Regions from separate parts of the Nitrosomonas sp. Is35 genome, predicted to be linked through region 1. Evidence: riboswitches for the same ligand, from Rfam matches in the RefSeq annotation. Region 1 holds a riboswitch; each other region holds the start of a gene.
The links. A riboswitch is a leader RNA that binds a small molecule or an ion and turns the genes downstream of it on or off. The one in region 1 is predicted to bind cyclic di-GMP.
Positions count from the first base shown of each region.

Region 2: it holds a riboswitch for cyclic di-GMP, as region 1 does, so the genes downstream of both, R2083_RS12170 (S8 family serine peptidase) here and R2083_RS03725 (hypothetical protein) in region 1, are expected to answer to the same signal.
Region 3: it holds a riboswitch for cyclic di-GMP, as region 1 does, so the genes downstream of both, R2083_RS12965 (hypothetical protein) here and R2083_RS03725 (hypothetical protein) in region 1, are expected to answer to the same signal.

Region 1 is NZ_JAWJZH010000001.1:828,691-836,682, reverse strand. Features, by position in the region: gene R2083_RS03735 (aminotransferase class I/II-fold pyridoxal phosphate-dependent enzyme) at 1-572, shown strand, start outside; gene R2083_RS03730 (mannose-1-phosphate guanylyltransferase/mannose-6-phosphate isomerase) at 602-2,053, opposite strand; gene R2083_RS03725 (hypothetical protein) at 2,528-3,874, opposite strand; cyclic di-GMP riboswitch class I at 3,980-4,066, opposite strand; partial or broken gene R2083_RS15380 (transposase) at 4,638-4,799, opposite strand; one part of gene R2083_RS03720 (IS5 family transposase) at 5,238-5,686, opposite strand; one part of gene R2083_RS03720 (IS5 family transposase) at 5,686-6,001, opposite strand; gene R2083_RS03715 (hypothetical protein) at 6,197-7,288, opposite strand; gene R2083_RS03710 (hypothetical protein) at 7,350-7,992, opposite strand, start outside.
Region 2 is NZ_JAWJZH010000001.1:2,584,171-2,592,162, forward strand. Features, by position in the region: gene R2083_RS12155 (porin) at 1-799, shown strand, start outside; gene R2083_RS12160 (hypothetical protein) at 907-1,362, opposite strand; gene R2083_RS12165 (VOC family protein) at 1,924-2,304, shown strand; cyclic di-GMP riboswitch class I at 2,519-2,604, shown strand; gene R2083_RS12170 (S8 family serine peptidase) at 2,861-4,654, shown strand; gene R2083_RS12175 (hypothetical protein) at 4,715-5,191, opposite strand; gene R2083_RS12180 (hypothetical protein) at 5,229-5,561, opposite strand; gene R2083_RS12185 (hypothetical protein) at 5,715-7,992, opposite strand, start outside.
Region 3 is NZ_JAWJZH010000001.1:2,770,586-2,778,577, forward strand. Features, by position in the region: gene R2083_RS12950 (ribonuclease catalytic domain-containing protein) at 1-237, shown strand, start outside; gene R2083_RS12955 (TonB family protein) at 432-1,262, shown strand; gene aroE (shikimate dehydrogenase) at 1,301-2,119, shown strand; gene R2083_RS12965 (hypothetical protein) at 2,208-3,566, opposite strand; cyclic di-GMP riboswitch class I at 3,677-3,763, opposite strand; gene mgtE (magnesium transporter) at 4,108-5,550, shown strand; gene R2083_RS12975 (hypothetical protein) at 5,688-6,734, shown strand; gene R2083_RS12980 (NAD(P)H-dependent oxidoreductase) at 6,818-7,471, shown strand; gene R2083_RS12985 (VF530 family protein) at 7,609-7,857, shown strand; gene R2083_RS12990 (RNA-binding S4 domain-containing protein) at 7,850-7,992, shown strand, end outside.

The sequences.
Region 1 (7,992 bases):
ATGACATTCAACTCGATCCCACCAAAGTAACGGTGGATATTTCGCGTTGTGGATTCACCGTTGAAGAATTAATCCGGGAATTATTTGAGCGCTTCAATATCCAGGTGGAAAAATCCACTTTCAACACGCTCACTCTGCTGCTTACCATCGGCACCACCCGCAGCAAAGTATCGCGGTTATACGATGCCTTGATGCGCATTTCCCGTGAAAACCGCGCGCCGCAACGGCTTTATCAAACGGCAGAGATTCCACGGTTCACCGAGTTGAAGTATCTCCCGCGTGACGCATTTTATTGTGGAGGTGAACTGATGCCGCTATTGGATGAACAAGACAAGGTCAATTCAAGTCTTAATGGCCGGGTATGCGCGGATCAGATCACGCCTTACCCGCCCGGTATTCCTGTGCTGGTTCCCGGGCAAGTGATTACTCAGGCTATCACACAATATTTGATCAGTATGTTACGTTCGCAAAAACACATCGAAGTGCATGGCATAGTCTTCGATGGCTATTTGCCGTGCTTAAGGCTATTGACTAATGCTGAAGAAGAAACACTAAAACAATTGGATAGATAACTTATCAGCGCATATAAGAACAAGCTCTATTAATGCTCTTTCCGTCCATAAATATCTTCAAACCGGACAATATCGTCTTCCCCCAGATACGAACCGGATTGAATTTCAATCATTTCCAGCGGCACGCAACCGGGATTTTCTAAACGATGACTCGTACCCAATGGAATATAAGTCGACTCATTCTCCGAGACCAAATACACGTCTTTGTTTCGCGTAACCCGAGCCGTACCCCGCACCACAACCCAGTGTTCGGCGCGATGATGGTGCATTTGCAGAGATAGGGCCGCACCGGGTTTGACCACAATACGTTTCACTTGAAAACGTTCACCGACATCGATTCCGTCATACCAGCCCCATGGACGGAACACTTTACGATGCAATTTTCCTTCCGGGCGGCCTTGCTGTTTCAACATATCGACAACCAATTTCACGTCTTGTGTTTTGTCTTTATGCACAACCAATACAGCATCCGGAGTTTCAACAACGATCACATTTTCGATACCGACACAGGTAACCAAACGGCTTTCGGAAATGGCCAGGGTATTTTTGCAATCATTTAATAATACATCCCCCTTCGCTACGTTGCCCGCGTCATCTTTGGGAAGCACTTGCCACAATGAGCTCCACGCACCGATGTCAGACCATCCGGCTGTCAGCGGAATGACTACACCACCTGGCAAGTCACTTTCCTGCCGAGCAATTCTCTCCATGACTGCATAGTCGATCGAATCACTTGGGCATTGCTCAAAAGCTTGCTTATCGACACGGAGAAAATCACCATCTGCCGATCCCTGATCCCAAGCAGCTTGGCAAGCCGTTAAAATATCCGACCGGCATTTGCCAATGGCGGACAGCCATACCGAGGCCCGCATCATGAACAATCCGCTGTTCCAGAGATAATTACCCGCATCTAGATAAGTTTGCGCAGTCGGCAGATCCGGTTTTTCGACAAAACGCGCAATATGGTAAGCAGTTTTGCCCTGCTCGATTAACTCGCCCGATTGGATATAACCATACCCGGTTTCAGGAGCGTCAGGTGTTATCCCAAAAGTGACAATCCTGCCATCCATTGCTTGTGACATACCTGCTAAAACAGCAGCCTGAAATGATTCCACATCCATAATCACATGATCGGACGGCATGACCAATAAAATGGGATCATCCCCTTCCCGTAGGGTTGCGAGCGCAGCTAATGTTAATGCAGGAGCAGTATTGCGCCCGAAGGGTTCAAGCAGAATACTCCCTTTTCTATCCATGACTCGTAATTGCTCAGCAATGACGAAACGATATTCTTCATTGCACACAACCATCGGTACATTTAATTGCACGCCACTTAATCCATCCATACGCCGGACAGTGGCTTGCAGCAAAGAATCCTCGTTTATTAATGGCAATAACTGCTTGGGATATTTCTCACGTGACAGAGGCCAAAGGCGGGTGCCCGAGCCACCGGATAAGATGATAGGTGTTAATGTATTCATTCAAGGATAAAGATACCGAGCGTTTTCTAACTCACACTCATTTAACTTATTAATTTATAAAATTTTTTCTCTTGCAATATATCATATACTTATTTCTCGTGGATTATGCCATTAAGATTTCGATATAGGGACTTAATAACTGTTGTGATTCTACTGGATCCTTGGGTAATTTATTCGAGCACTGGAACCGAGATAAGAATTATATTAAACAAAAATTTGATTTGCTGATACTTGTTTTGAGCAGCAAATTGGAAGAATCCAGCAATTAACATCCTAAATGGCCTACTTTATACGATTTGTACTTTAATTATCGAATTGAAAAGACTATAAATGCAAACAGCTCGATTAATTTCCGCCAGAAATATATTCCGGCGGATTTGATCGCTGAAAAAAGATATTAAATAACACACTTATCTAAAATCAAGTAGCACTTACTGCTGAAATTAACTTAACACATGGTAAATCAATATCCCACTAATAAGTTACCAATGTTGCAGTGCTTGCCGCGGATAAATTTTCTGCAGCATCAAATGCTCTTACTGTATAACTGTAAAGAGCCCCTTTAGCACTACCCATAATAGTATCTCTAAAACTTGTCGCAGTAGTGGTTACACCGATATTAGTCCCATTTCTATATATTTTATATCCCGCAACAGCTACATTATCTGAGGACTTGCTCCAAGATAGTGCAACTCCGGAAGCAGTTCCATAATTGGATAGTTTTGATGCTAATGAAGCTGGCACTGTAGGAGCAACAGTATCAAAATTAAGGCAAGACACTCCGTCACCGCACGGAAAACCATTCCATATCTCCAATCCTGTTATGTGATTGTCTACTGACACATGACCGCCACTATACGGATTGCTCACAAAAATCCGGGTTATAGGAAGATTATAATCACCCATATTTGGGCCGTGGTAATCCGCTATCACTTCACCATCGACGGCTGCCCAGAAGCGTCCATCAGTGCCACTTGACCGGTGCCAGTAAACCTCAAATTTAAACCATTTATCTATCGGCACTGGAACAATATGATTATCTTCACGCCAGTAATCGACCCTGGTGGGGAATACGCCGCCCACATTATCACCCTTTGTCATCCAGTAGAGCTTGCCATCAGCTCCTTTCATTACAGTCACGCTCATCCGATAATCACCCTCTCCTGTGTTATTGTACCCCCCTGTCTTGAGTGAGAATTGTGTCCGCCAATTCGCAGATGAAACTGTATTGTCCAGTTGTGTCTCCAGATCAGCTTGATATTTAAACCAGTAAGTAATATACAAGTCTTTAACATCACCAATCGTCCATGGTCTTTGAATCAACAACGGCGCCTGTGAACCAGCTCGTCCCAATTCACCGGTTATTTTCACTTGTTGAAAAAGTTCATTAACCGCCCCACCTTTTGGTCCTGTTACCGATCGAATTTGACTGCTAATGTAATTTCCGATCGTTGAAGACGTAATAGGATCGACAGTAATCAGTTGCACACCTGAGAAATTTGAGCCCAAAGCAGAAACCGGCCACATATATCCGGTTTCTTTATCGGTGCCATTGATCATCTGATATGCTCCGTGAGCTGAGAAGTTATATGGCGCTCCGAGAGAAACACCAGAACCTAAATTAGATTTAAAAAGCAGAGAAGCTGCATAAGCTGCCGGGGTCACAAAGCTCAATGCAGTCAGTAGCAATAGCATAATAATAAATACCATGTTAACGCCACGCCGTGCAAAGCAATTAGCATTAGCTCTCTCTACATGTAACTGCCTTATAACTAAAGCCAAAAAACTGCTGGCTTGTAATGCTTGATTATTAGTGCTCATATAATGTTCCTCCTTAGAGTTAAAGGATGGAACTGCATGGATACGCTTCAAAGTTATTTCGTTCGGTAATCATCAATATAACGTGGTAAATAAGCGAGTAACGTACCTGGCAGTCCTGCCATCCTGGGGCATTTGCCCTTTAGATCAGTGACTTTGCGTCCCCTGCTTTCGCAGAGTTTGCCTTTTTCATGTTGCGATACTAATTCAGCATAAACCGTGCCAATAGTAATCGCTGAATTGACACGCAAAAACCACCACAGATAATCAGTCAGTCCTGAATAAATCATAACGATATGATTTAAATTTGAATATCGCTCGCATGTAATGGTTTTGTTTGCAAGAAATCAATAAAATACCGGTAATTTCTTACAAATTTCTGAGGATGTATAGCACCAAAACGAGCTATAGTCGTAAGCTCGTAACCTCCCGCAAGCTCCCGTAAGCTCCCGTAAGCTCCCCCATCAAGTAGACAAAGTCCGATAGAGATTCGGAACCCGGGTTAACCGTGGCATGAACTGCACCGGCGGGGTGTCGCCCAATGCTTCATTGCGGACGGTTTTCGTTATAATTAATGCCACTGGTCAGTGATGGTTTGAACCTGCTCGAGATAGGCAAAAAGAGCGCATCAAGTACCTTAGCCCGGTCAATCCGTTAAAGCGTCCGATAAAGGCATTCTGGCTTGCACCAACTGCTTGGTTACTTCGCACCTGATCGCTGCATTCTCCAGCGCCAAACTGCATACATGCGTTTGAGCTTGGCATTCTCAGCCTCCATCCACGTAATCGCTGTAGCTCGCCGACACCTGTACGCCTGAGTACTTGCCCTTCCACTGGCAGTACGTGGCGTAACTAACACCGTGCTTGCAACACGACTCAACCACCGGTATACCAGCTGTGCCTTCTTTCAGTACCGCAACGATCTGACATCCTGTAAATCTCGGTTATCAGAAGGTTTCGAAATTCTACTGAACTTTTTCTACACACAGAGGGAATTTACGGTTGTGTAAGCTCAAAAAGATTGACTAAATTGAGCGCCTATAATCAATATCATACGACTAATCGAGAACCCATTGACATATCGTGTCATTAGTTAACAAATAATGTCACTGTAGTGGCTTCGAGAATCAGACTCAAACTTGGGAAAAGTTATTGTTCCGAATTTTCCATTAGGTAATTTTGCTAATGTAAGCTGTAAGAAAACCTGAACAATTCATAGATTCAAGGTTTAGAGGTGGAGTTGCTCCATCCCAGCATGCCGTGGGACTAAACAGCTAGATCTGTGAGAAAAAATAAAAATCTACCTGTCATTTGATTTTCTTTCAAAATTGTTTAGCGATAAGTTGACCCAGTCAAGCTAGGGTCTGTTAACACAATCTGATTGCTTCGACGATGAGAGCGAAGTGGATAAAGGAGATGAAGACGACATCGAGCTTATCGAACCTGGAGAAGATGCGGCGAAATCCCTTGAGCCTTCTGAACAATCGTTCGATCTCGTTGCGTTTTTTGTACATGGCACGGTTGTATTCCCAGGGTGACAAGCGATTTGCTTTGGGCGGAACAACCGGGATGTAACCCAAATCTAGTGCCAGTTGCCGGGTTTGGTCGCCCTCATAAGCACGATCCATCAGCAGGTAGGTGGGCGTATTGACGGGACCGAGGGAAAGCAAAAGCTGCCTGCCCTCTGGCGCATCGTGGGCGTGACCGGGCGAGAGGGCAAAGCCTATGGTTGTTCTGGAATCTGCGGCAACCAGATGAATTTTGGTGGTCCATCCACCTCGAGATTTTCCGATGGATTGGGGGCCGTTTTTTTTAACGCACCCGTACCGTCGGGATGGACTTTGATGCTGGTGCTGTCCAGCGAAACAGTTTCAATACGGATACGGATGATTTGCTGATGCTGAAGTTGCCCAAATACATGGCTCAGTACACCACTCTTTGCCCAGCGATTCATGCGGGTATAGATGGTATGCCAGTTGCCGAATCGCTTGGGCAGTCCTCGCCACTTGCAGCCATGCTCGGCAACGTAAAGAATGGCATTGAGAACTTGCAGATTGGAATGGCTGACGTTGCCACGCTGACGCGGCAGGCAGTGCTCGATCTGTTGATATTGAGTTTCGGTGATTTCCATCACCAAATTATATCAAATAGCGTTAACAGGCCCTAGTCTGTTTCATTGACTTCAACAACACTGCTAAGCCTCATAAGAGCTTGAATAATGCCAGCCCTCATAATACTCAATGCTTATTTTAATCAACCTTTCTGTAAACAGTACTGAGTTTTCTTACAAGTAAGTCCACTTCGCTTATCTGACCACTACAGGACACTATTCACCGATAGTCAGATATACTTTTGACCCCCTACTATAACAAGACTCACCCTCTCCACAAGGGAAGCCATTCCATATCTCCAATCCGGTAATGTGATTATCCACTGACACATGACCACCACTATATGGATTGCTCACAAAAATCCGGGTTATAGGAAGATTGTAATCACCCATATTTGGCCCATGGTAATCCGCTATCACTTTGCCATCGACGGCTGCCCAGAAGCGTCCATCAGTACCACCTGACCGGTGCCAGTAAACTTCAAATTTAAACCATTTATCTACCGGCACTGAAACAGCACGGTTTTCTACTTGCCAATAATCAACTCTGGTGGGAAATACACCGCCAGCATTATCACCCTTTGTCATCCAATAGAGCTTGCCATCGAGCCCTTTCAGCACGGTCACACTCATTCGATAATCACCTTCTCCAGTGTTATTGTATCCCCCAGTTTTGAGTGTGAATTGTGACCGCCAATTTGCGGATGAAACTGTATTATCCAGTTGTGTCTCTAAGTTAGCTTGATATCTGAACCAGTAGGTAATATACAAATCATTGACATCACCTATCGTCCATGGCCTTCTAATCAACAACGGTGCTTGCGAGCCTGCTCGACCCAGCCCGCCGGTTATTTTCACTTGCTGATAAAGCTCATTAACCGCTTCACCATATGGCCCTGTTACCGATCTGATCTCGCCACTGATGTAATCTCCAATCGTCGAAGGAGTAATAGGATCAACAGTAATCAATTGCACACCCGAGAAATTGGCACCCAAAGCAGATACCGGCCAGCTATAGCCAGTTTCCTTGTCCGTACCGGTAATATCTTGGTAAGCCCCTTTAGTGGCAAAACCATACGGTGTCCCGAGTGATATACCAGCGCCAAAGTTAGATTTAAATAGTAAGTCGGCTGCACGAGCAAATGGAGTAAAAAAACCGGAAACAGTAAACAGCAACAGTGCGAATATCCCTATGCCTGTACCGAATTGGATAAAGGAGTTTGTATCGGATTGTTTATGTGGTGACTCTCCACTTGCCAATGTCACACAATTCTTAACTAATTGTAATGTCTTAGCATTGATACGCATGTGGCCTTCTCAGTATGATCGAGTTCTATTTCTTAAGGAATGAAAAAGATTGACTGTTTTTTTATTTTAAATAGCATGACACTCCTTCACCGCACGGAAAACCACTCCATATTTCCAGACCTGTTGTCCGAGATTCAACCGGCGCATAACCACCACTGTATGAATCATTAATAAAAATGCGAGTTATGGGAAGACCATAGTCCCCCATATTGGGTCCACGATAATCGGCAATCACTTTACCATTAACAGCTGCCCAGAATCGCCCATCGATATCGGCAGACCGGTGCCAATAAACTTCAAATCTAAACCATTGATCAATAGGCACCGGAACGACACGATTCTCTTCTCGCCAATAATCAACTCTGGTGGAAAATGCACCCCCAAGATTATCGCCCTTTGTAAGCCAATAAAGCTTGCCATCGGTTCCCTCCATCACAGTTACACTCATTCGATAATCACCATCTCCGGCAACATTTTTGTATCCTCCTGTCTTGAGTGAAAATTGTGTTCGCCAATTCGCGGATGAAACTCCACTTTCCAACTTTGAGATCAGGTCTGGCTGATACTTAAACCAGTAGGTAATATACAAATCGTTTATATCTCCGATTGTCCAAGGTCTTCTAATCATCAATGGCGCTTGTGAACCCGCTTGCCCCAATGATCCTTTTATTTTTACAGTTTGGACAAGCTCATTTTTCCCGGTT
Region 2 (7,992 bases), 1.8 Mb from region 1:
TTTCTTTTATACGCGCGCTTATTCTTTTAATGCAGGCGAGCCTTTCACACATACCGGTTTACAAGCCAGTTATATCATCAATAAAAATTGGTCTGTTCTGGGCAGCGCTGTGACCGGCAGCGCCACCGGGGGCTGGGATGGCGGCTGGGACAAACAGCTTGGCAACTGGAGCGGAATTGCCGGTTTCACCTGGAAAAGTGATAATCAGACCACATCGTTCAATGCCACCGGCACTTACGGCGAAACTTCAACACACAGCAGTGAATCGTGGGGAATGTTTAACCTCGTACTGCAACACAGAATCAATCCCAGAACTTTATTGGTCTTGCATCATGTGCATGGGTTCGCGGACGGCATTCTATTGAATAATCTGAAATACGCCAATGTCGTCAAAGATGCCCAGTGGATGGGGTTGGTCACGCATCTATATTACGACCTGACCGAAAATGTATCGATCGGATTTCGTGGCGAGTGGTTTCGCGACAGAGACGGATTTCGCAATCCTTCGCCATTCCGGGTCGCGGCGGCAACCAATATCGTCAATGGCGTACCGGTAAGCTATGCGGGAAATATCAACAACGTTACGGTTGCACCTGCGGACTATTACGCGGCAACGGTGGGAATGAACTGGAAAGCGGCTAAGACGCTAAAACTTCGCTGGGATCATCTGAAGAAGCTCACCATCCGGCCGAATATCCGCTATGACAGTGTCGATGCCTATCGTACTGTTGCGTACAAACCGTTTGCTGGCCATAAGGATCAAATTTTGTTCTCACTGGATTTTGTGCTTCCCTTCTAAGAAACAGTTTTAAATCAGCGTTGTGACTGGAAATCGATGTTGCAGGTTTTTTGTTGCAGGTCTTAAAGACCAACCACCGAAAAATTCGGTGGTTGTTCGTTACTTACTCAAAGGCCTTTGTTCACAGAACTCTCTGGACTCTTTGAAGTGAGGTCACGATCTTGATTAGCTTTCGCTTTATTTATTACTTTGCCCTTTTGCTCTAACGCCATTTTTCTATGGAAATCAGCATGTATCTGAATTTCCCGCAAAGTCTTTTCGTATTCACGAACGTTTGCTTTTGCATGCGATTGAGCTTCTAGTCCTTGTCTACCAAAGTAATAAGGATGCGCTTCATACTCCTTGAGAACTTTTTTATTCTCCCGCAACCTTGCTTTGGTTTCTCTCCCTATATCCTCATAATACTTGACTAGAGCATCATGATCATTATTGGAAATTCCGACCGGCGCAGCGACGGAACTCATTTGTGCGCAAGCGGATAAGATGGAAATTGTTAAGAATAGTGAAAATAATTTCAGTGCTTTTTTGATGGATTTTTTCCAATCATATATCAATAATGTCATTTTAACTCCTCCAAGGTTCAGTGTAGGTTGGGAAAACTTTTGTGTATGACTGCAATGCCATTGCACTCGACATCATAGAAACCCTCCGCGCTCGGGCGTTTGTTGAAAAAATCACGACACTTGTGATCATATTTCTCTCCTCCATTAAATTTATTAATCAGAAAAAAACTATAGTTTCTTGGTAAGGAAAATAGTGCGTTTTACCAATCAAAGCCACAGTTCCCGTTGTAGTTATCATTAACCACAATCCATTCAAGGTCATGAAATATAAGACCTTTTTCAATGGATGATAAATTTTATCATAATCAAAAATGAAAGCCAACAAAATATCTGACTTTTTTACTCGGGAATAGTTCAGGAAGGAAAAACAGCATAAAAAACACTAAAATAACTCAACAAGTAAATGTTCTACATTTAGATAGGTCAGTGGTAATCTTGTTCAATGCCAATCCGATTGATTGAACGTTTGGATACCCAATAGAGAATCAAGATCGAGAATATTCAAGCCTTGGTTAAGCTAACAATCCATTCGAAACTTAAGTACTCAAAGGAGAAATGCATATGAACAATAATCCCGTAGGCTGGTTTGAAATTTACGTGCAGGATATGGAGCGCGCCAAGCGTTTTTATGAATCGGTGTTCCAAACAAAGCTGGAACAACTGGATAGTCCTGCGGGCATGCCGGTTGAGCTGTGGAGTTTTCCCATGCTGAAAGGTCAAATGGGCGCATCCGGCGCGCTGGTCAAAATGGCAGACGGGCCATCCGGCGGAAATGCTGTGCTGGTCTATTTTTCCTGTGCGGATTGTGCTGTTGAGGCTGCTCGTGCAGCCTCTGCGGGAGGGCATTTGATCCGTGAAAAAATGCCCATCGGCCCCTATGGCTTTATCGCTTTGATCCGGGACACCGAAGGCAACATGATCGGCTTGCATTCAATGCAATAACTTCCGTTTCTCTCAACCGCAATAAAAAAACCCCGCCACATGCAGCGGGGCATCAAACCGGATTAAATTGAATTATTTGTTATGTACCCCGGCGCAATTTAACCACCTTTATTCGCCCACCTTAGAAATACTCCCTAAAGTATTCTCTCTATAAACCGAAAACAGAAAACGAAATCTTGCAGAAGAATCATTAATTTTCTGCACGTCTCGAATCATTTGAAAAGGGCAAACCTCGCGAAAGCGGGGGGCGCAAAGTCTAGGTCTACAGGGCAAACGCCTTAGGATAGCATGACTGCCAGATTATATTGTTTGCTAAAACACAATATCAGATCTAGTCAAGAGTGGATAAGCATATAACACATGACTACATTTAGCAGCTTCTCTCCAAAGTCTTCCCTGATTTTTAGAGGAATAATCCATGGGAAGTAACAAACAATCCCTACAAACCATACCTTCATCACTACCTCACAGCCACCAATCACATTTTCTAAGTACCCATAGACCCAGCCTAACGAAACGCACAGTCACAGCTACTTCTCAGATTGGAATATTTCTTTTGACAGCATCATTATCTGTTACTTTAAATGCTTCACCACCAGAACAAGCAAATGATCACGCCATAGACAATCGCTCTAGCACTGCATCAGCCCAAAGTGTGCATTTTAAAAGCAACACTACAAAAGAATGGGCGAAAGGTCGGATTCTGGTAGTGCCACGTGCCGGTCTTCCTGCACAAGCTTTTGCAAATATTCTGAAAGATCATGAAGGCAAGGCCAGAAAAATTGGACAAAGCGAATTGTATATCGTTGATGTACCGGAATATTCTGAAGAAGGCATCGTTGCCACGCTTCAGCGCCATCCGCACCTTAAGTTTGCTGATCTTGATCACGCCGTTACCCCGGCTTTTGTTCCCAATGATCCAATGTATACCAATGCATGGCAGCACCCCATAATTGGGTCACCAGCTGCATGGGATATTACTCAAGGCAGCGGTATTACCATCGCAATCCTAGATACTGGGATTGATAACACACACCCTGATCTTGCCTCAAAACTAGTATCGGGCTGGAATTTTTATGATAACAACTCAAACTTCTCGGATGTGCTAGGCCATGGAACCGCTGTCGCTGGTACTGCTGCGGCAGCAACCAACAACAGCGTTGGTATAGCAGCAATCGCCGGTCAATCTATGATCATGCCCCTCAGAATAACTGACTTGAATGGCATAGGTTACTCTAGCACGATATCTCAAGCCCTGATCTATGCGGCGGATCACGGAGCACGTGTAGCTAATGCCAGTTTTGAAGGACTTTCTAGCAATCTATCCATTCGAAATGCAGCACAATATATGAAAGATAAAGGAGGTTTGGTAACGGTTAGCGCCGGAAATACCGGAACACTGGAAAGCTTCACGGTCACTACGAGCATGCTAGCAATAGCAGCCACTGATTTATACGATAATAAAGCAAATTTTTCGAGCTATGGTGATTACGTTTCACTAGCGGCGCCAGGGCAAAATTTCTATAGCACCCGGCTTGGCGGCGATTATATGCCGGTAGCCGGTACTTCTTTCTCAAGCCCATTAACTGCTGGCGTTATCGCACTCATGATGTCTGCCAATCCACAATTGGGCAGCGTTGACATCGAAAATCTGCTTTTCTCCACAGCCGTTGATCTCGGCGCAGCTGGTAAGGATGTCTATTTCGGTTATGGCCGAGTTAATGCCGCTGCTGCGGTACTGGCTGCAAAAAATGCAACGCCCAAAATCGACTCGACAGCTCCTGCAATCTTCATCATCGATCCACTCGGCGGTGCCACTGTTTCCGGGTTGATTCCTGTCGATGTCGATGCAACCGATAATACCGGCGTGGCGCGCGTAGAACTGTGGATCAACAATACTAATATAGCCACGGACACTTCATCCCCATTCGCGTTTAGTTGGGATACGGCAGGAGCACCGAATGGAACCGCAAAAGTTGAAGCGCGCGCCTATGACACAACCGGAAACTTGAGCACCACCAACATCTCGGTCAATGTTAGCAATTCGATCGTGACACCCAGTGTGGACACACAAGCTCCAGCAGTTACCATCGTAAACCCCGTTGCAGGCAGCGTCACCGGAACCGTCACCATCAGCACCAGTGCATCTGACAACAGTGGTCCGGCCGGCATTAAGCAATACATTTACATCGATGGCGTACAAGTTACCACAGGTACTGGAAGCACCTTATCGTATAGTTGGAGTACCCGCTCCAAGAAAGTGAAAGCGGGATCACACACCATCCAGGCAATCGCAAAAGATGCAGCTGGAAACTCTTCTTCGGCTTATGTAGCCGTGAACGTCAAATAGAAGCACGCAACGGATGAATTAATGATCCCCCATAATCATCTGGGGGGTCGTTTTTTAGCGCTAGTGTGTCTTCTTGGACCAAGGAAACCGGAAACCGCCTTTTCCACTTTCTTGTTTATCGCTTTCTTCCTTGGGTATCGCATCGGTATCCGATTTTGTAACCACGGATTCAGATTGTTCAACCCTTTTTTGCTGTACTGCCGGTTTATGAACATTGGGACTCAAACCCAATAATTGATTCAATTGCTGCGACAACTGATTTGCTGCATCGACACTAACCGCCATCCGGCAAGACATTTTTGCAGTAATCGTATCCGATATCTTTTCACCCGAAGCAATTTTTTGATTCAATAACTGCATGGTTTGCGGATCCATGAACCCAAAATCCACCATGACCACACCCTGCCCGTTCTGTACTGAAGCCAAATTGGCATAAATAGGTTGCGCTGTCTGCTCTCCTCCCTGCATAGCGACTTTTACTTGCAGCGCATGCCCAGCGCCATTTGTTTCAGCCGGCATATCGTTTTTTTCTGTCATGCTTTTTCCTATCTAAATAAAGCCTGCACTTTTATTTTCAGGCTTTTCTTTGAAAGAGCTGATTCAATTGATGCGCTAAATTGGTAGCAGCCTCAACGCTAATCGCCATTCGGCAAGACATTCTAGCACCAACCGCCTCAGGTGCTTTCTCACCTGAGCGAGCCAGTCGATTTAATGCGTTGATCGTTTGCGGATCAAGAAATCCAAAATCGACAATCACCACGCCTTGCCCGCCTTGTACGGAAGTAAAATTGGAATAAAGCGGTTGACCCGTATGCTCACCTTGCTGCATCCGTATGTTCACCTGCATCGGCTGAGCTCCGGCAGGATCTGTTTTAATTTCTTTTTGTGCATCATTATTGTCTGTCATTAGATTCCCCAAAAAATCTAGTCAATTAGATCATTTTTGCTATGCCTTGAGTCCCGAGTAATCAGAAACAAGTAGTATAAATATTTTAAAAAACCCCTCCCAGCAGTTAGCTAGAAGGGGTTTTTACTATCCATCCGAGAATAATTTTCTGCTTTAAAGCAAAGCGTCTATTGTAGGATTGGAACCCACGATATAATCAAAATTGACCTCCACAAACTTGGTAGGACCGCCCCAAGTAATATTTTGATACGGTTCCGTGGCATCTTTAACGCCATCCTTATCTTGATCCCAGAAAGCTGTGTAACTTGCTGATTTACCAGGAGCACTGACTGTCATGAATTCCCAGCCATCAGCATCGGTAGTTGCCGAACCGACTTTACTGCCTTTACTATCAAGCAGAATTACATTTTGCCCACCGATCGGATTATGATCATCAGCGGTATGGATAAATCCGCCCACACCTTTCAGATTCTTGAAAATATTCTGATTCTGAATCGTATCCTGACCCAGTACGCTATTGATTAAACTTGAAAATCCGTAACTACCAAAATCTTCAATCGTTTGATAAGGATTTCCAGAACCCGGTTTCATATCGTTACCACCGGTACTGTCTACAAACTTAGTCCAAGGACCTGTTTTTTCCAGACCGTAATCCAAATGGATATTCGCGTAAATGAAGCCAGACGCAGGGACAGTCACATCAAGCGAAGCGGTATAAATATCACCGAATCCAATTTTTCCATCGCCATTGGTATCTGTGAAGCTACTAATTGCAATTTGTTCTTTACTAATTGCAATTTCACCGACCGGGTCGAAACTTATCATACCGTTGCTATCGGTATGTATGTCAACACCGCTATAAACATGAATCGGTGTTGCACCTTGAGTCACGAATGGATAGGGAATATTTAATTTGATATGAGCAATATCACCCGCATTTCCCGTGGCAAATGCATTGTAATAGAACTGCCCCGGATTACTATCCGTTACCTTGTATGTACCGCTGCTAATCCAAGGTGTCGGCGTGGCTATCAAGTTAAACTGCTGTCCCGCTACCGCAGAATTGGTATCAAATTCACTTAAAGCAGAGTTCGTAACATAACCCGATTTAATAACGGTGGCAGTATCAGTGTCTGAAACTGCTGTATTTTCATCATCATGCCCATTTACCGTCACTTTATTCACTAAAGTACCAACATTACTTAAATCTACGCCAGTCTTGGTATAAGTGAATGTAAACGATTCATCCGGATTCAATACAATCGGATTACCACCATTTGCTACCAAAGCGGCCGAAGTCAGATCTCCCAGTTTGTCATCAATCACCGAGGAAACTGTGATGGGATCGGTAGAAACATTGGTTGATGGAGCCGTGATCGTATATTGATACGTCAATGTGATATTAGTATTTCCATTCGCTGCTTCCATATCATGGAATATATTATCCCCATTGGCATCTACCAGTTTATCCACCGTGATTGTCGGTGTGGCGTTAGTAAATGTGACCTTTGCAGTATCAGTTTCAGTATCAGAGTTATCATCATCATCACTGGCCTCCGCTGTTACCTCGTTAATAAGAGGCGAATCAACGTTCCCCGCTGCAATCGTAGTAGCTAACGTGTAGACCCAGGTTTCATCCTGATCGAGCATACCATTACTATTTGTATCACTTCCAACTAGTAGAGTACCCAGATCAAGAATGTCACCGAGCTTGTCATCACTCAACGAATCCAAACTCAATGCTTCCGCATTATGACTGGTTATGGCGTAGCGATAGGTCACTGCCTTATTATCAATACCCTCTGAGACTGACTCACTATCATTGAAGCCAGTGCCGGTTGACGCATTACCGTCACCGTTGACATCAACGGTTTTGATTACGCTGATTTCAGGCAGAATATCCAGCGCCGTCACCGTGTGATCATCGGTATCACTGATCGTCGGTGTGCCTTCATCGTCGTCTTTGCCTTCTACCGTCACCGTGTTGGTGTGCTTCTCACCGGCATTCAGCTCCAGATCGCCCGTCGGGTCAAAGCTGAAACTGAGCGATTCGCCCGGATTCAGTACGATGGCCGTTGCACTTGGATTCGCTACTTTGTAGGCTTCCAGCGCCGCAGCAAACAACGCGGTGTTATCCGCCGCACTGAAGGTGTTGTCGCTCAGTGAGGTGACCGTCACAGGGTCGGTCGATGCATTCGTGGCATCCGCCGTGATGGTGAAGTTGTAAATTACGTTTGCTTCGCCTTCGCTGATCGTCGCAGGGCCGCTCTTGTCTATCGTGATCTTCGCAGCCACGTCCTCACCGGTTACGGTGTGATCATCGGTATCACTGATCGTCGGTGTGCCTTCATCGTCGTCTTTGCCTTCTACCGTCACCGTGTTGGTGTGCTTCTCACCGGCATTCAACTTCAGATCGCCCGTCGGGTCAAAG
Region 3 (7,992 bases), 1.9 Mb from region 1:
CAGCGTGCCATGGAACGTTACTGGTGCCTGCGCTGGTTATTGCAGGAAAAGATTCAAACCGTGAACGCTCAGGTTATCAAGGAAAATTTAGTAAAACTCGATCATATCCCCTTCGTCGCGCGAGTTCCTTCGTTGCCTGAGATGGCGCCGGGTGCTTATGTCAAACTTAAATTATCTGGGATCGACTTGTTGGAACGCACCTTGCATGCGGAATTTTTGCAAAAACTGGATGCATAAAGACCTATCTTCCATAAATCTGCATGAATCATGTGACAAGCCCATTGTTGTTGCCTAAAATAATGCAATCATCTGTAGCGTATAGACTTAACTCAAGGTTTAACCCTTAGGCTGTGATCACTCAAACTCTCGCAACTTCACCTTTAGCGCTGGCTGGTTATCAGTACTTACAGAGCCATCGTCTAGTTGCCGCGATGATGGCTTCTCTGTTGTTACATGCCCTTGTATTCTTCGGTGTGACTTTTCAGTTTCCGCAACTGAAATCCGACAAGATTGCCTCATCCTTGGAAGTCGTGCTGGTTAACAACAAGACACAGACAAAACCGAAAGAATCCCAATTACTGGCGCAAGATAATCTGGATGGCGGAGGCAACACGGAAGAGGATCGCCGGGCAAAAACGCCGTTCCCGGTACTACCAAGAAACAAACCGGTTATCGCTGAGAGTATTGCGCAGCAAAAAGTTAAACAACTGGAGCAAGAAGCCAAGAAGCTGATGGCCGCTGCCAGCGAAACGCCCCAGATCGAGCTGCCCAAGGAACACAAGAACGAATCGGAAAGCAAATCGGTCGCAATCGACTCGACCGACTTACTGTTGCGCAGCCTGGATATCGCCCGCCTGAGAGCACAGATCGATCAAGACCATGACAGTTATCAGAAACGCCCCAAACGCAAATTTGTCGGCGCGCGTACCAAAGAGTACCGATTCGCCCGCTACGTTGAGGACTGGCGTATTAAAGTCGAACGTATCGGTAATTTGAATTACCCGGAAGCCGCCAGAAAAGAAAAGCTCTATGGCAACCTGCAACTGACCGTCGGTATCCGCGCCGATGGCAGTCTGGAATCGATTGAAATCAATCGCTCATCCGGAGAAAAAATCCTCGACGAAGCGGCTGTCAATATCGTTAAACTCGCCGGGCAAAATGGATTCGCGCCCTTTCCACCGGATATAAGCCAGGACACGGATATTTTGCACATCACCCGTACCTGGGTATTCGCAGCTTCCGATATGTTACTGAGTCAATAATTGTTGAGTCTTAGGAAATTTAATCAGAGATACCAGCCATGCTTGATTCTTATGCCGTAATCGGCAACCCTGTCTCACATAGCAAGTCACCGTTGATCCATACCGCCTTTGCACAACAAACGAACCAGGCCATGCAGTATGTGGCCTTGCTAGCACCGCTGGATGGTTTTCAGGCAACCGTGCAAGACTTCCACCAACGAGGCGGAAAGGGATTGAATGTCACCGTGCCATTTAAGCTGGAAGCCTATCAACTGGCGACCCGTTTAACCGAACGAGCAAGCATCGCACAGGCCGTCAATACACTTAAATTTGAAAACGGCGAAATTCTCGGTGACAACACCGATGGCATCGGGCTAGTGCGCGACATCGAATCCAATCTGGGAATTCCCATCGCGAGAAAACGCATACTGCTCCTGGGCGCGGGTGGTGCCGCACAGGGCGTCATCCTACCGTTGCTGCAGCATATGCCCTCGCTGCTGGCAATCGCTAACCGTACCCCTGAAAAAGCAGCAGCGCTACGGAAACAGTTCAACACTTATGGCAACATTGCCGCAGGCGATTTTATGTTTTTCGCCGATGAGCATTTTGACATCATCATCAATGCTACTTCCGCCAGCCTGCACAATGCACTGCCTGAATTACCCGCTAATGTATTTGCAAAGGCGACTTTCGCCTACGACATGATGTATCAGCATGAACCAACTCCTTTTCTCAAATTCGCCCTGCAACATGGCGCGCAACAGATAACCGATGGAATTGGTATGTTGGTTGAACAAGCGGCCGAGTCTTTCTTTATATGGCGCGGGATCAGGCCTCAGACAAAACCCGTCATTGCACAGTTGAAATTATTAATTTGATTCAGTTCACCAAGCATGCAGACCTAATAATCCAAGAAATACGGTGATTACGCACCTGATCGGCAAACGTAATCACCATGCAAAATCTCTAATAAACAATCGAAGCTACATTGCTGGCTGTCGATATATTACCCATCGCATCGAAAGCCTTCACTGTGTAACTATAAATAGACCCAGTAGCATTTCCAAGTGAATCTGAATAACTCGTTGAAGTACTAACTGCAATTTTTGTTCCATTCCTGTAGATGTAATACCCCGCAACAGCGATATTATCGGAGGATGCATTCCAGGATAGCGAAACCGATGCAGAGGAAATAGTTCTTGTCTTACCTTTTACCTTCGTCGTGGTTGTAGTCGATTTTAATGCCGCCAGAAGTGAAGAGGGCACAGTCGGAGCAACAGAATCCGCGCTGAAGCAAGACACTCCATCGCCACAAGGGAAGTCATTCCATATCTCCAATCCGGTGATGTGATTATCCACTGACACATGACCGCCACTATACGGATTGCTCACAAAAATCCGGGTTATAGGAAGATTGTAATCACCCATATTTGGCCCGTGGTAATCCGCTATCACTTCGCCATCGACCGCTGCCCAGAAGCGTCCATCAGTGCCACTTGACCGGTGCCAGTAAACTTCAAATTTAAACCATTTATCTATCGGCACTGGCACAACATGATTTTCTTCACTCCAGTAGTCGACCCTGGTGGGGAATACGCCACCCAAATTATCACCCTTTGTTAACCAATAGAGTTTGTCATCAGTTCCTTTCATCACAGTCACACTCATTCGATAATCACCTTCTCCAGTGTTATTGTATCCCCCAGTTTTGAGTGTGAATTGTGACCGCCAATTCGCGGACGAAACCGTATTATCCAGCTGCGTTTCCAAATTAGCCTGATACTTAAACCAGTAAGTAATGTACAAATCATTCACATCACCTATCGTCCATGGTCTTCTAATCAGCAGTGGCGCCTGTGAACCAGCTCGTCCCAACTCGCCGGTTATTTTCACTTGTTGAAAAAGCTCATTAACCGCTTCCCCTTTTGGCCCAGCTACTGATCTGATTTCACCACTGATGTAATCTCCGATCGTCGTAGAAGTAATAGGATCGACAGTAATCAGTTGCACACCCGAGAAATTTGCACCTAGAGCAGAGACCGGCCAGCTATAACCAGTTTCTTTATCTGTACCTATAATATCCTGATAAGCCCCTTTAGTAGCAAAGCCATAGGGTGCTCCAAGCGATATACCCGCGCCAAAGTTAGATTTAAACAGCAGACCGGCCGCATGGGTGACGGGAGCAGCCGCCAATACCAGCATCATGAGCACTACACCAGCACTCAGCTTGGTCATGTAACTTGTTCCGGCGTTTCTCATTAACTCTGTTGCGTCATCCGTTGCCAGCGGATTGGCAGTTTGTCGTTTCTGATGATTGAAATTCATATTAGGGTTCCTCCTTAACGTTAAAAGGACGGAACTGCGTGGATATGCTTGTATCAACATTACTTCGTTCGATACTTGTCGAATCATTGCGGTGATCAAGACAAGAGCTATCTGGCAGTCCTGCCATCCTGGGGCATTGGCCCGTTAGATCAGTGACTTTGCGTCCCCTGCTTTCGCAGGGTTTGCCTTTTTCATACTACGAACCATCTATAAGCAGGAACTGTGCCAATCAAGAATTTGCCGGTCGACAATTAATGAAAATACAATTAACAAATACATTAAATGTATTCTTATCATGGGCACGCAGGAATCAAGCAAAGAGTAGGTGACGTTTCTTGTCAGCTGGCGACAAGAACGGTCAGCGCCGCATAGTAAAAATACAAAAAAGTGGAACGACCCCGGTTAGCCGTCCAATATTTTGTTGGTGCTGACATAGCACGGACGGTTATACTTCCCGGTCATCAAATTGCAAACTATTCAGCGTATAAGCAGGCTGAATTTATTCCCAACGAGAAAGCTGCCTCACTAGCGCAAACCTGTTATGACAGAAACGGACAACAACAACGATCAGGACAATTCACCGACGCCGCTGCAGCAGGTCACGTTTCTGTTACGCAAATACAAGCTGGTCGAAGGTCTGGTGAATCTGCAGGATGCGCCGGATGAATCGCTGGCTGAATCGACGGTGCAGAAACAAAATCTGTCCGAGCTGCAAGCTTTCCTGGATCAGCTCCATCCCGCCGACATCGCGCTGATCCTCGAAGCGCTGCCGCTGGAAGACCGGTTGCTGATCTGGAGCATGGTCAAAACCGACCGGGACGGGGAAGTGCTGCTGGAAACCTCCGATGCCGTCCGTGCCTCGCTGATTACCGACATGCACAATCAGGAACTGGTCGCGGCGACGGAATATCTCGATGCCGACGAAATCGCCGACCTTGCGCCCGATTTGCCGCAGGAAGTCATGGACGACGTTTTCCGCTCGCTCCCCGTGGAAGAACGCGAACAACTACGCGCCGCCATGTCGTACCCGGAAGATTCCGTCGGCGCCTTGATGGATTTCGATGTCATCACGATCCGCGAAGATGTCCGCATGGAGGTGGTGTTGCGCTACCTGCGCATGCTGGACGAAATGCCCGATCATACCGACCAGCTCTTCGTGGTCGACCGGAATGAACAATTGAAAGGCGTGTTGCTGATCAACCGCCTGCTCGTCAGCGATCCGGACACCTTGGTTGCCGATGTCATGACCAACGAAATCATCAAACTGCAACCGGACGATGTCGCTCAGCAAGCGGCCAATGCGTTCGAGCGCTACGACCTGGTTTCCGCTTCCGTGGTGGATGAAAACGACAAACTGCTGGGCCGCGTCACCGTCAACACCGTCATCGATTTCATCCGCGACAAAGCCGAGAACGAAGCGCTGAATCTGGCCGGTTTGAGCGAAGAAGAGGATCTTTTCGCGCCGGTGTTAAAAAGCGTGCAAAACCGCTGGGTGTGGCTGGCCGTCAATCTGGTCACCGCGTTCATCGCCTCCCGCGTCATCGGCCTGTTTGAAGATTCCATCGAAAAACTGGTCGCGCTGGCCGCGCTGATGCCGATCATCGCCGGCATCGGCGGCAACTCAGGCAATCAAACCATCACCATGATCGTGCGCGCGCTGGCGCTCGATCAAATCAACACCAGCAGCGCCTGGAAATTGATCACCAAGGAAGTCGGCGTCAGTATCGTCAACGGCCTGCTGTGGGGAACCATCGTCGGCCTGTTCACCTTCGCCATCTACCAGAACGCCGAACTCGGCCTGGTCATGACCTTGGCGCTGGTGCTGAACCTGCTACTCGCCGCGCTTCTCGGCGTGCTAATCCCGCTAACCCTACGCAAATTCGGCCGCGACCCGGCCATCGGCTCCAGCGTGATGATCACGGCTGTGACGGATAGTGGCGGATTCTTTATTTTTCTAGGGTTGGCAACGATTTTCTTGTTATAAGCAGGTTAGATCAGATCTACATCACTATGCAGCTGTATTCAAACTAATCACTACCTAGCTGTTACATATTCTTAAGCATAGTAGATATACACAGGCTTAAGAATTACTCGCAAGTATGACTTTGATTGGAGGCTTATTTGAAACGTGTAAAAAGAGACCCTGAAAAATTTGAAGTGATAGATCTCTTCACTGCAATGGGGCTTAAGCACAATTACAAACTGTCTGTGCAAGAAGATGTAGATCACTTTATCAAACACATTAGTAGCTCATTGAAATCCTCTCAAGACAATCCGATTCTCATTTATGGTAAACGCGTAGAATCACTGTTCGCACATGTTGCCGGCGCCTTAGGTCAGTGTCAATTCATAAAGCAAGAAGATAGTGGAGAAACATTTTCATCGGAGCAAAATATATTAGCCCCAGATTACAGAGTAATACTTAATAATGGGCAACAAATTTTCATTGAGGTTAAAAATTGTCATTTCCCAAATATTAAATCTCCATACCCATTCAATAAGAAATACTTAGAAAAGCTCGAGAACTACGCAAATATTCATTCAATTCCCCTAATGTTTGCAATTTATTATTCCCGATCAAACAAATGGTTTCTTTTGTCAAAGTCTTCTCTCTTGGAACAGAAAACGCGTTATGTGACAGACTTTGTTAATGCTATGGCCAAGAACGAAATGTCTTTACTTGGCGATCGCACAATTGCGACAGAACCTAACTTGGTAATTGAGTTGATTGCTGATGATAATAAAGCAGCATCAATTGATGAAGTAGGGCAAGTAAATTTTATCATTGGTGATGTGAAGCTATATTGCGCTGGCAGAGAACTGTCTGATGATACAGAGAAATCTATTGCATTCTACTTAATGCGATTTGGAAATTGGAGAGAGCAAGGCAATGAAGCACTCTTTGATGGCAAAACCTTTAAGGGAGTAAGATTTACCTTTTCACCAGATTTCCCACCCGAGGATCAAATCTTTTCAATGATTGGTGAATTAAGTTCAATGATAAGCAGTGCTTACAATGAAGAAACCATTTATGAAAAAAGTGTCATTGCCTTGGATACAAAACTTGAACCTAGCGTGTTTTCGATTGAGATACCCAATGATTTCAAAGGGAGGAAGTTACCTCTATGGCAATTCATAATAAAACCCAACCCAGACTTCAAAGGCTAACAAGATTCTTAAGCAAAAATGCAATAAGTTATGCCATTTAGCTCGTCACCATGTTCTCATAATAATATGGACTTAGAATACTAATGAAATTCCTAGTTTTCCTTGGCACAGTTCGCGACAGCTCCCCACCCAACCCACCCCGGCTTGGCCTGCGAGTCGCAACAGCTTGCGTGGCACAGCTTCACCAAGGCGACATTTCAGTGGAACTGATCGATCCGCTGGATTTTGATCTAGGTATCTTATTCAAACCGCACTTTTCTTATGCGCGAGGCAAAGCGCCCGCTCAACTCCAAGCCTTGGCGGACAAGATCGCAGCCGCGGATGGTTATGTCATGGTGAGTCCGGAATACAATCATTCGCTGAGTCCAGCTTTGGCGCATTTGCTTAATCACTTCGGCAGTTCGCTGTTTTCATACAAACCCAGCGTGATTGTCACGTATTCGGCGGGGCAATGGGGCGGTGTCAGGGCGGCGGTGGGGATGCGGTCTTTTCTGTCGGAACTGGGTTGCTTGCCGGTTTCAGCGATGATTCATGTCCCGAAGGCACATGAAGTGCTCGCCGAGGATGGAAGCTTTCTCGCGTCTGTCGACGCGGAAAGATGGACGAACTATTTTGTCAGATCCTTCGCGCAGCTCACTTGGTGGGCATCCGCCGCCAAAAATCAGCGGGATGCTATCGACCCGCACAAACTGGTACCCGCTTTTAAAAAAAATCCCTCGCAAAGAAATGCTCCCTAAGCGCATGAATTGTTAAATTGCTTAACCCGCAGGTTGCACGCTGGGTATGAAAAATATCTAACGAGTGTTCAAATGCTTTAGGCCCGGGCGGATGCACCACGTATAATACAGCCCAGTTAACAATTTACCCTGTCACCATGCCCGCCCCTGAAAGCAACCAGCACCCTCAAACCAAAAACCCTTTGCAAGGCGTTACCCTGGAAGCGCTGCTGACCGAGCTGCATGCGCAGGTTGGCTGGGAGGGGCTGGCCAAAAGGATCGATATCAATTGCTTCAAGCAAGATCCCAGCATCAAATCCAGTTTGAAATTTTTGCGCAAGACGCCGTGGGCCAGAGAGAAAGTCGAGGCCCTCTATATCCAATTGAAACAAGGCAGCCATGAGTGAATTCAGTCTTAAAGGGCACGACACGATTGCATTGAACGATCTGCTGAAGATCACCGGCCTGTGCGGGAGCGGTGGCGAAGCCAAGGCCGTGATCGCCAAGGGTAAGGTCAAGGTGGATGGTCAGGTCGAGCTGCG